DNA from 3 places in the Lysinibacillus sp. ACHW1.5 genome. Region 2 is predicted to be linked to each of the others. Evidence: riboswitches for the same ligand, from Rfam matches in the RefSeq annotation. Region 2 holds a riboswitch; each other region holds the start of a gene.
The links. A riboswitch is a leader RNA that binds a small molecule or an ion and turns the genes downstream of it on or off. The one in region 2 is predicted to bind S-adenosylmethionine.
Positions count from the first base shown of each region.

Region 1: linked by a shared signal. The riboswitch ahead of L6W14_RS20135 (bifunctional homocysteine S-methyltransferase/methylenetetrahydrofolate reductase) and the one ahead of L6W14_RS02205 (MetQ/NlpA family ABC transporter substrate-binding protein) in region 2 are both predicted to bind S-adenosylmethionine.
Region 3: linked by a shared signal. The riboswitch ahead of L6W14_RS21485 (cyclase family protein) and the one ahead of L6W14_RS02205 (MetQ/NlpA family ABC transporter substrate-binding protein) in region 2 are both predicted to bind S-adenosylmethionine.

Region 1 is NZ_CP091777.1:4,009,327-4,013,191, reverse strand. Features, by position in the region: gene L6W14_RS20145 (globin-coupled sensor protein) at 1-738, shown strand, start outside; gene L6W14_RS20140 (protoporphyrinogen oxidase) at 979-2,373, shown strand; SAM riboswitch class I at 2,473-2,573, shown strand; gene L6W14_RS20135 (bifunctional homocysteine S-methyltransferase/methylenetetrahydrofolate reductase) at 2,663-3,865, shown strand, end outside.
Region 2 is NZ_CP091777.1:469,370-473,234, reverse strand. Features, by position in the region: gene L6W14_RS02215 (pyridoxal phosphate-dependent aminotransferase) at 1-207, shown strand, start outside; gene L6W14_RS02210 (PPC domain-containing DNA-binding protein) at 249-752, opposite strand; SAM riboswitch class I at 875-979, shown strand; gene L6W14_RS02205 (MetQ/NlpA family ABC transporter substrate-binding protein) at 1,068-1,898, shown strand; gene L6W14_RS02200 (methionine ABC transporter ATP-binding protein) at 2,005-3,030, shown strand; gene L6W14_RS02195 (methionine ABC transporter permease) at 3,023-3,694, shown strand; gene L6W14_RS02190 (enoyl-CoA hydratase/isomerase family protein) at 3,708-3,865, shown strand, end outside.
Region 3 is NZ_CP091777.1:4,275,145-4,279,009, reverse strand. Features, by position in the region: gene L6W14_RS21490 (DedA family protein) at 1-415, shown strand, start outside; gene L6W14_RS21485 (cyclase family protein) at 446-1,183, opposite strand; SAM riboswitch class I at 1,275-1,380, opposite strand; gene L6W14_RS21480 (YuzC family spore coat inner layer protein) at 1,462-1,866, opposite strand; gene L6W14_RS21475 (helix-turn-helix domain-containing protein) at 1,985-3,556, opposite strand.

The DNA.
Region 1 (3,865 bases), 1.0 Mb from region 2:
ATGGTTCATGAAAAAGAAGCGATTGAACGACAGATTGTAGATTCTTCGGAAGCACTTGCAGCTATCTCGCAGGAAACCAATAATTCTTTTTGCTGCTTAAGTAAGCAATCTGACGAAATTAAACATTTGGCAAAAAAATCACTCGATGTGTCTACACTGGCTGAAAACCAAGCACTTGAGGGTCGCGAGCGTTTAAAAAATCAATCACAAAATATGCTCAATATTAGTCATTCTCTTCATGATATAGAAGAAAATATTGAACAATTATCAGGTATGTCTAAGGAAATGGAAACAATTATGAGTGTTGTGACCAATATTGCGAATCAAACGAATCTATTGGCTTTAAATGCTGCAATTGAAGCAGCACGTGCTGGGGAAGCGGGAAAGGGCTTTAGCGTAGTGGCCGATGAAGTACGTAAATTATCAATTCAGACAAAAGAATCTGTTACAGCGGTGGCTTTGTTATTGAAAAAGACAGGTGAACGAACAGAGAAATTAGAGTATTCTTTGACCAACATTCAAGATGAAGTTGCAGCAGGTGAAGAAAATATGTTACAAACTGAAGGCCAATTTACGAGTATATTGGGAGCCATGACAGAAGCAAAAGATCAAAATGAGTGTACTGCAACAAAAATACAAGCAATTGTAGGCATATTAAGTGAATTAGGCACTTCATTTACTGAGGTAACAAATTCAGCTGAAAAATTAGCGAGCTTTGCGCAAAATTTAAAAGGATAGACTACTAACATTTACATTCTATTTTTCATATTTTTAGACGTAATAAACACTATAGTACCTATTTAAATGTTTGTTGTGAAGTTATCGCTATAGAGGATCAATTTTATAGAGATTCAGAAAGTAAGAGCTATTTCACTGATGAAATAGCTCTATTTTTGCTAAATTTGTAAAGGGTTTAACGTAATTTTCAATGAAAAAAAGATTATACTGTAGAAAGAATGAATATTAGGGGCGGTTATGATGAAAACAGTTGTTGTTTTAGGCGGCGGTATTACAGGACTATGTACAATGCATTATTTGCAACGTCAAGTGAAGGAACATAATTTAGATGTTCGTCTAGTGCTTATAGAAAAAAATACATATTTAGGAGGCAAATTATATTCAGCACATGAACAAGGTTTCATCATGGAAACGGGTGCTGATTCTATTGTAGCCCGTCATCAAGGCGTTATGGAACTCGTGCAGGAGCTTGATTTTGAGGCGGAATTAGTTTACAACGAAACAGGTATTTCTTATATTTATACGAATAATGAGTTACATGCTATTCCGGCAGATTCAACTTTCGGAATACCGATGAGTGTAGCATCCTTAGAGGAAAGTACACTTATTTCCGAGCAGGGAAAAAAAGAAGCGTTGAAGGATTTAACATTGCCAAACAATGGCTTCACAAAGGAAAGTTCTATCGGTGAATTTTTAACTTACTATTTAGGAGAGGAACTGGTGAAAAACCAAATTGCACCAGTCCTTGCAGGTGTTTATTCGGGAGATTTACATCAGCTTTCTATTGGCTCTACTTTACCGTATTTAATTGATTATAAGAATGATTTTGGAAGTATTATTAAAGGCTTTGATGCGAATCGTGAGCAATTTGTTAAAGCAGCGAACAAAAAATTTATATCCTTTAAAAATGGTTTATCTTCTTTAATTAATCGACTTGAACAAACCTTATCCGATGTAGAAATTATCAAGGGTGTTACTACACTAAATGTTCAAAAACAAGATAAGAACTACACAATTTCTTTAGCTAATGGTGAAATTATTGAGTCAGATTATGTCGTTTTAGCATTACCGAATGATTCTGTCCAAAATCTGCTACAGGATGAATCTTTAAACCGCTATTTTAACCAATTTACGACAGCGTCAGCAATTACTATCTATTTAGGTTTTGATGTGCCAGACGCTAAATTGCCAGCAGATGGAACGGGCTATATTGTTTCCCATAATTCAGACGTTACTTGTAATGCAGCAACTTGGACTAGTCGTAAATGGAAGCATACATCGAAAGAAAATAAATTACTTGTGCGACTCTTTTATAAGAGCATCAATCCAGCCTATGAGCAACTACGTGCCATGACTGATGAAGAATTGGCAGCAGTTGCTTTAGAAGATGTGAGAAAGAGCCTAGGAATAGAGGAGCAGCCAACTGTTGTGAATGTAACAAAGTGGATTGATCAAATGCCTAAATATGATTTAGCGCATCGTGAAGCATTACAAGGACTACTACAAGAATTACATGAGAACTATCCTAATTTATCGATTGCAGGGTGCTCATATTTTGGCGTAGGTATTGGTGCTTGTATTCAAAACGGGAAAAAAATTGGCGAAGAGCTTGCAAATGAACTTGCCAATTTCTAAGATTTTAAGTGAAAAAAAACTTTGTTATGTGAAATAGTCTTGACTCATTCGTCAGTAAACGATATGATTCTTTTAATTATTTAAAAAATTCATACTTAATTCTTATCAAGAGAAGCAGAGGGACTGGCCCATTGAAGCTTCAGCAACCAACTTTATTGTCAGGTGCTAAATCCAGAAGACCGTTGAGTCGAAGATGAGAAGGAACAACAATGATGAATCGTTAAAGCCTTCTTTTTTTATGAAAGAAGGCTTTTTATTATATAGAGACATAGGAAGAGAGGCTAATTTTATGGGATTGCTTGAAAGGTTAAAAACGCATGTATTGACGGCAGACGGTGCAATAGGCACAGTGCTATATGGCTATGGATTGGAGTATTGCCATGAGGAAATGAATGTTCAGAGACCCGAGTTAATTGAAAAGATTCATAGAGAATATATTGCAGCTGGTGCTGACATCATTCAAACGAATACGTACGGTGCAAATGCCATTAAATTAGCTCGCTATGGATTAGAATCAAAAGTCCAACAATTTAATGAAGCTGCTATCACCATCGCAAAACGAGCAGCGGCTGATGGCGGTCAATTTGTTTTAGGAACAATTGGTGGTATTCGGGGAATTCGTAAAAGTGATGCAACCTTGGATGAAATATTAGCGACTATTGAAGAACAAGCAAGCGTCTTACTTGCAGGGAATCCAGATGGCCTTTTACTTGAAACTTATTATGATTTTGAAGAATTAACAGCAACCTTAAAGATGCTACGAGAAAAAACAAAATTGCCGATTATTGCACAAGTTTCTATGCATGAGCCCGGTGTTCTACAAAATGGGATGTCTTTAAATAATGCTCTCCATGAGCTTGAAGCCCTAGGTGCTGATATTGTTGGTGTCAATTGTCGACTAGGTCCACACCATACTATTCTAGCATTTGAAGGTGTAGAACTTCCTAATAAGGCATTTATGTCGGCCTATCCAAATGCATCACTTCTGGACTTAGAGGATGGGCGTGTCGTTTATGAATCAGAAGCTGATTATTTTGGTCGAGCGGCTGTTGAATTGCGTGATCAAGGTGTACGTTTAATAGGGGGCTGCTGTGGTACAACACCCAAACATATTGCAGCAGCAAAGAAGTATTTAGAAGAGTTATCACCGGTTCAGGAGAAGCATGCGAAACCTGAAAAGATTGAGATTGTTCGGGAAGCGGAGCCAACAAAGTATGAGCCTCTTCATGAAAAGGTTAAACGTGAACGTTCTGTCATAGTAGAGTTGGATACACCTAGACATTTAGAGATTGACGGGTTCCTTGAAGGAGCAAAGCAATTATATGATGCAGGTGCAGATGTAGTTATGATGGCAGACAATTCATTGGCCTCTCCACGTATTAGCAATATTGCAATGGGAGCATTGTTGAAGAGCACACATGGTGTACGTCCACTAACTCATATTACATGTCGCGACCGTAATTTAATTGGTCTACAATCTCATTTAATGGGG
Region 2 (3,865 bases):
TTCTTCGCATGGCTCCCTGTACCACTAGGCTATACAAGTGAACAGTTTGCTGATCTATTGCTCGAAAAAGCTGATATCGCTGTAGCAGCGGGTAATGGCTTCGGTCAATATGGTGAAGGCTATGTGCGCGTAGGGTTGCTGGTTAGTGAGGAGCGCTTACGTGAAGCAATCCATAGAATCGAGCAATTACAATTGTTTAATAGATAATGTGCCTTATCCTGTAGCTATCTCTAGCTACAGGATTATTACTATTTTTCAATTTTCCTTGGTTGCCCTAAACCATCTTCTAATGGATAAAATTGAACATGACCTGTTTCATCATCCCATTTTCGAATATGTTGAATACCTTGTACCTCTGCCAACACGATGTCAGCAGTTATAACAGGATTTCCCCCTTTTATTAAATGCCCACCCGATACTACACCACATTGATCACTCATAGAACCATGGAAATGTGTCTCATATCCACCATCTCGCTTACACACCACACCTGAACCTTGAATAAATTCTAGTGGTCCCTCTTTTTCAATCACATTACTAAAACGAACATGAATTTGAGCTGTTGCATCTGGCACTAAATAAACAAAGCTACTTTTTTGAAAGCTGCCAATACAGCTTACAATTGTTGCTGACTCTATATTATTCTCTTCGCAAAGCGCTTCAATCCCTTCAATGATATCTGTTCCCGTTAGAAAACGAGCACTAATAACCTTACCAAATGAACCTATACCATAATTAACTCTTACAGACATTGTTATCCCTCTTTTGTGTCGAAATATTATAATTATATAAAAAATTTAAAAATTATTTATTGACTTACTATACCCTATAAATTATATTAGTTCTATCGGAATTACAAAAAAATATTATAAATCTCTTATCAAGAGTAGCTGAGGGACTGGCCCTATGAAGCTCGGCAACCTCCTTTTTAAAGGAAGGTGCTAAATCCTGCAAACGATCTTCGTTTGATAGATAAGAGAGGACATCTTTTCATGAGCCTCTCTTAATTTGTAAGAGAGTTTTTTTATTTTCAAAAAACCGATAAAAACAATCTTGGAGGTATTTTCATGAAAAAGAAAAATAAATTTTTAGTAGGTTTAGCAAGTTTAACATTAGTAGCAGCTTTAGCAGGCTGTGGCTCTAAAGAAGATAGTAAAAGCCAAGCTGAAGGAATTGATGAAAAGAAAATCGTTGTAGGCGTCACTTCTGGTCCACACGAACAAATTGCAGAAGTAGCTGCTAAAGTAGCAAAAGAAAACGGGCTAGAAGTAGAGCTAAAATCATTTTCTGACTATGTTTTACCTAATACATCCTTAGCTGAAGGTGATCTTGATGCGAACAGCTATCAACACGAGCCTTTCCTGGATACATTTAATAAAGATCATGATACAGAGTTAGTACCAGTGGGCAAAACGATTTTAAATCCAATGGGTATCTACTCAGAAAAATATAAATCCTTTGATGACATTCCTGACGGAGCAACGTTTGGCTTACCAAATGATCCAACGAATGGAGCCCGTGCCCTCTTTGTTTTACAGGAAGCTGGCTATATTAAGTTAAAAGAGGGCGCAGACTTAACAGCCTCGATCCGTGATGTAGAAGAAAACAAAAAGAATTTAAAATTCATTGAATTAGAGGCCGCTCAAATTCCTAAACAACTTAGTGAAGTAGATGTAGCAGCTATTAATACAAACTTTGCATTAGAAGCTGGCATTAACCCTAAAGATGACTCTATTTTATTGGAATCTACTGATTCTCCATACGTAAACTATATTGTCGTGCGTGCTGAAAATGAAAATGATCCAACAATTAAAAAGTTCGTTGAGGCCTACCAATCTGATGAAGTACGTCAATTCATCGAAGAGGAATTCAAAGGTTCAGTAATCCCTAGTTGGTAATACATTCAGGAAGCTTCTATAAGCCGAAGAATCTGCCGAAATTCCTCTATAGGAAAACGAGCAGATTCTTGCTTTTTAGAAGGTAGAGAAAGGAGCATACAATCGCATGATTCAATTACAAAATATCTCAAAAGAATTCAAGTCGAAAAAAGGCATCATAAAAGCTGTGGATGGCATCAATCTTCACGTAAAAAAGGGACAAATTCATGGTGTAATCGGCTATAGTGGTGCTGGTAAAAGTACACTCATTCGTTGCGTTAATCTACTAGAACGTCCTACAGCAGGAAAAGTAGTGATAGACAATGTAGACATTACGACCCTTTCTCTTCACGAATTACGTCAAACACGCCAAAAAATCGGGATGATCTTCCAGCACTTTAATCTATTAAAAACAGCAACAGTTTACAATAATATTGCAGTTCCCTTAAAGCTACTAGGCTATAAAGAGGCGGAAGTAAAAAGCCGAGTAGCTAAGTATGCTGAAATTGTCGGTTTAACAGATAAACTAGACAGTTACCCCAATCAACTTTCAGGTGGTCAAAAACAGCGTGTGGCTATTGCGCGTGCCTTAGCACAGGAACCAGAAATTTTACTTAGTGACGAAGCAACAAGTGCACTTGATCCTGAAACAACGGAAGCCATTCTTGAATTGTTGTTAAAGATTAACCGTGAATTAGGAATTACAATTCTGCTCATTACACATGAAATGAATGTCATTCAAAAAATTTGTGATGAGGTTTCTGTTCTAGAATCTGGGAAAGTTGTAGAATTCGGCACAGCGATTGAACTTTTTGCAAAACCAAAGCACCCTACAACGCGAAAGTTTTTGAATACAATTTCACAACGTAATTTATCCCCTTCTCTTATTGAGCAATTAAATGTTTCAGGAAGTGTAATCCGTTTAACATTCCTTGGTGAAAGTACTGGTAAGCCATTATTAGCAGAAGTCACTAAGGTATACGATGTGCAACCAAATATTTTAACAGCTAATATTATTGAATTAAAAAACGGTATTGTCGGCAATATTGTGGTGCATTTACATGGCGAGACGCAGATTGTCCAAAAAGCGTTAACGTATTTTTCAGAAAATGGCGTGGCAGTGGAAGAATTAGGAGGTGCGTTCAATGAGTAGTATCCAAAGTTTCTTTACAGATTGGTCAGATGTTATTGGCAAAGCAATTATCGAAACATTTCAAATGGTCGGAATTTCATTATTGTTCTCCATTCTGATTGGCATTCCATTAGGGCTATTAATCGTTTTAACACGACCAGGACAATCCTTTGAAAATAAATTTTTCTATCAGTTTTTTAATCTATTTATCAATATTGTTCGCTCTGTTCCATTTATCATTTTATTATTCTTCATCTTACCTTTTACTAAGTTAATTGTAGGTACAACAATTGGTGTTAAAGGTGTAATCGTTCCGCTAGTTGTTTACACAGCTCCTTATATTGCACGACTGATGGAATCTGCGCTTTTAGAAGTGGATTCAGGAGTGGTAGAAGCCTACACAGCCATGGGTATTAAACGTCGCCATATCATTTGGCATGTCCTATTACGTGAAGCTCGACCATCTATTATTTTAGGCTTAACAATTGCCACAATAGGATTAATTGGTGCAACAGCAATGGCAGGAATGGTTGGTGCTGGTGGTTTAGGTGACCTTGCCTATCGTTATGGTCATTTACGCTATGAGGTTGATGTGATGTATGCAACTGTCTTTATCTTAATCATCCTTGTACAGAGCATTCAATCCATTGGTAACCGCTTCGCCGCGAAGTTGAAAAAAGATTAAGAGGAGAATGAAGATGACAAAGGAAATTTATGTAGAGAAAAATGGCTATATTGCAACGTTAGTATTAAACCGCCCAGATAAACGAAATTCTTTATCAAGGGCAATGTTTCAAGCCATAGTAGACCAACTAGAGCTACTCCGTGTAGATTCTTCCATCAAACTTTTAATTGT
Region 3 (3,865 bases), 750 kb from region 2:
GATTGGAGGCATTACCTTAAGCTACTATATTGGTTATCGTTTTGGCTTACCGTTATTGCAGAAATATGGCCCTAAAATTCATATTACCGAGCAAAAAATTGACTTTACGAAAAAGATGTTTACAAAAATAGGACCTACCCTATTATTAATTGGCTATTTTATTCCAGGGGTACGCCATTTGACAGCTTATATTGCGGCTATTAATAATTATCCTTATAGAAAGTTTGCTCTTTTTGCCTATACAGGGGCATTTATTTGGACGTTCACATTTATATCATTAGGAAAGATGCTTGGAGAGAAATGGCGATTTGTTGGATACTATTTAACCCATTACAGTATCTATCTTATTCTTTTATTTATTATAGGGATGCTCATTGTTTATTTTTTATTTAAAAAAAGAAATGGACAAAAATAAAAGTCGGTATACGCTATACCGACTTTTATGTTATGGCAAAATAGCAAAAGATCGCACAGGGAAGCCAGATGCTTTTTCTGGCTTAGGTACGATATTGAAGATGATAGCGCCTTTCGCAGGTAGCTTGTCCAAATTAGCCATTAGCTCAATTTGATAGGTGTCTTGGTCAAGCACAAAATATTCGCCATCTAGCTTGCCATTTTTACGAAAATCAGCAGCAGAGTCCGTATCGAATGTTTCATGACCAATTGCGCTTACCTTGCGTTCTTGTAGTAAAAACTGTAAAGCTTCTAAACCCCAGCCAGGGATATGGTTATGTCCATCTGCATCCTTATTACTGAAAGCCTCTTTATCTGGCCAGCGCTTACTCCAATCTGTACGTAATGCTACAAATGTTCCTGCTTCAATTTCTCCATGCTTGTCCTCAAAATCAAGAATATCTTGAACACTTAATGAAAAATCATGGTTGCTCGCAGCCTCCTGTGATTTATCAATAACAACAAGGGGGAGAACAAGCTCTTTTAGTTCTAATTCTTCTAAGTAGCGAGTATCTCGCACAAAATGAATGGGTGGGTCGATATGTGTGCCATATTGACCAGGGAACGTGAATTGTTGAGCGAAGAAACCATCCTTATGAGAAAATAACGTTTCAAATTTAGCGTCCTCAAACATAAAAAAATGTGGAGAATTAGGGCCGAATGTATGTGTTAAATCAACCCACTGTTTCGATTTTAGTAATTGCAATGCTTGCAAAAGTTCATTAGACATCGATTTCCCTGCTTTCTGTAAAAAATAGTGGTAAATAAAAAGGAGTCCCCTAATAGAAGAGGACTCCTGCTTGAAACAACGGTAGTTCTTCTTCTCATCTTCAAGGCTGATCATTTTGCCAATTGGAATTAGCACCATACTGTTAGCTGGTTGCTGAGACTTCCTCGGGCCAATCCCTCCGTCTCTCTTGATAAGAAAAGTAATATAAGAATTTTCAGAAATAACAATACAAACACTTTAGCATAGTTTTTTATAGTTTACAAGTTCACTAGGAATTTTCACCAATTCAAATTCAAGGTGACTCCACAACAATCATTATCAATCAGACGTATTCTAAAACTGTCTGGTGTATAGTTCGTTTCAAATTTCATCGTAATGCCTGTTGATGTGATTAATTTTTCAACCTCTGTTTTATTTGAAAGTTGAGCAGCATTCATTAAATCATGTGCGAATTGTTGGGAGCTATCTATTTTATCCGTAAGTAATTGGGCTTGCTGCATCATCGCCTTTATCCGTGTTGCTGAAGCTTTTAATTTGTGTGTATCGACAGGTGGAAAAGGATTATTGGTCGGCATTGCTAAATGTTGCGAAAAGGGTCTAATGGCAAAATGATTAGCGATAGGCGATGTTGGATAATGATAGGGATGCACAAAATACGGATAAGGATTGTAATACAAGGTCATTCCTCCTATCCTATAACTGATATCCTATCTTATGTAGCCAAACTACATTCGGTGTTATTTTGCGGTGCAATGTTTGTCCTCCTCACCATTTAAAAAGGAAGCTAAAGTAAGCTTTTTTTTAGCCAAGTACATTCAAGACATCATCAATTTTTTTACTATGTGATAAAATGCCATAATTCATCCATGTTAAAAAGTCTACTTCATAGACACAGCTGCTTTTAACGGCAGCTAGATTTTTCCAAGTAGGAGTTTTTAAAATAGCACGTTCCTCATTTTCATAAATGGAATGTTGCTTATCAAATGTAATAAATAAATGATCCGCATCTAATTGCAACAATTGATCAAATGTCAGTTGTGCTTTACGTTGATTGTGCGGAATACCCCATACTAGTGAATGTGGCATTAAACCTAAGTCACGATATAAAATGGGGCCCGTATAGCCACATTCAGGACCCGCGTATAGAGTAATGCTAATGGCTGAAATACGGAGAAATGCCACACTTTGCCCATAAACTGATTTGCTAAGAATTCCTTTTGCTTGTTGTACTTTATCTTCATATTGTAGGATTACGTCTTGTATCAAGGAGGTTTTTCCTGTTAGATCTGCAATCTTAAATAACGTAGATTGCCAATTCTCTCCAGGGTGTGAAAGATGACAGACGGGTCCTACTTCATCTAAGTGCTGAAAGGATTCCCAACGCTCTACACCAGAATCTAACATAATTAAAGTTGGCTTATAGTAAAGGAGTCGATCCATTTCTCTATTTTGTACATCAATATCTGGCACTTTCTGTAGACCTAAATAGTCTTGTTTTCCCCATTTTGAATGACTGAATTGAGCAATTGGCGTAATCCCAAGCGCAACAAAGAAATCTTCTAAGAATGGTGCAAATACACGTAGATGGCTGCTTTGATTTCTTCGATATTGTCCTGGAGAGATGCCGACATGTTCCTTAAAGCGACGATTGAAATAATACTCATTATTAAATCCGACAGACTGGCTAATTTCAAATACTCGATCATTTGTTGTCATTAATAAATGCTTAGCTTTTTCAATACGAAGTTTAGTTAAATAGTGAAGAGGAATTTGTCCCGTAATATCTTTAAAAATGCGCGTATAATTCCATCTTGGTACGTCAGCTAGCTGTGCTAGCTGCTCAACCGTCCACTCTTTTTCAAAATGTTTATGTAAATGGTTAATGGACTGCTCAACAGATTGTCGATCATTTTTTTGCATCTGCTTGGGTATGGTTGGATGTAGGAGTAATAACATCAGCTCTTGAAAGTGTACATGCTGTTCAAAAATCGTGTGTTCATCCTCCGCTAACCTGTTCTGATAGATGACTTCTAGCAGTCTATGACATTGTGAAAAGGGGAGAAGATGTCGTTCGCTGATACTTGTAAAATGACTATATGAATTCTGACTATTGCTGAGATTGACAATGTTGAATTGTAATTGATAAAAACAAAGGTGCTCACTTTGAATATGGATACTAACCGTGTTATTTGGCGGAATCAATATGTACTTTTCTTCACTAAAATGAATGATGTCATGATCTATTTCTAGCTTTCCGCTACCATTCATTACGATGAAAAGTGTATAGAAGTCACTACTAATCAATAACTTTTTTGATGATTGAATTGAATAAGAGATATTTTGTAACGTATAAACATGTGTTAAGTTACCCATTGATAATTCACCCCTTTTTTTGAATTGGCAGAACAACACAAAGAAAGCCCTCATTAAGAGCTTCCTTTCATGTTGTTGAAAAAAGATCATGTGACTAGTAGAAAAAGCCCCTTTAGCAAGGCAAGGGGTTGATTTCCCCTCCGCCAGCGTCCTTTTCAGGTGGCGTCTGATGAGCCGCTTCACTCACTTGCGTTCGCTCCAGGGTCTCACCTGTGACGCTAAATCCCCTAGGAGTGACGCTGGCTCCACTCCAATCAACCATGCTGCTAACGTGTCTTTTCTTCTTTCGTACTAGCAGTAGGGAACAAA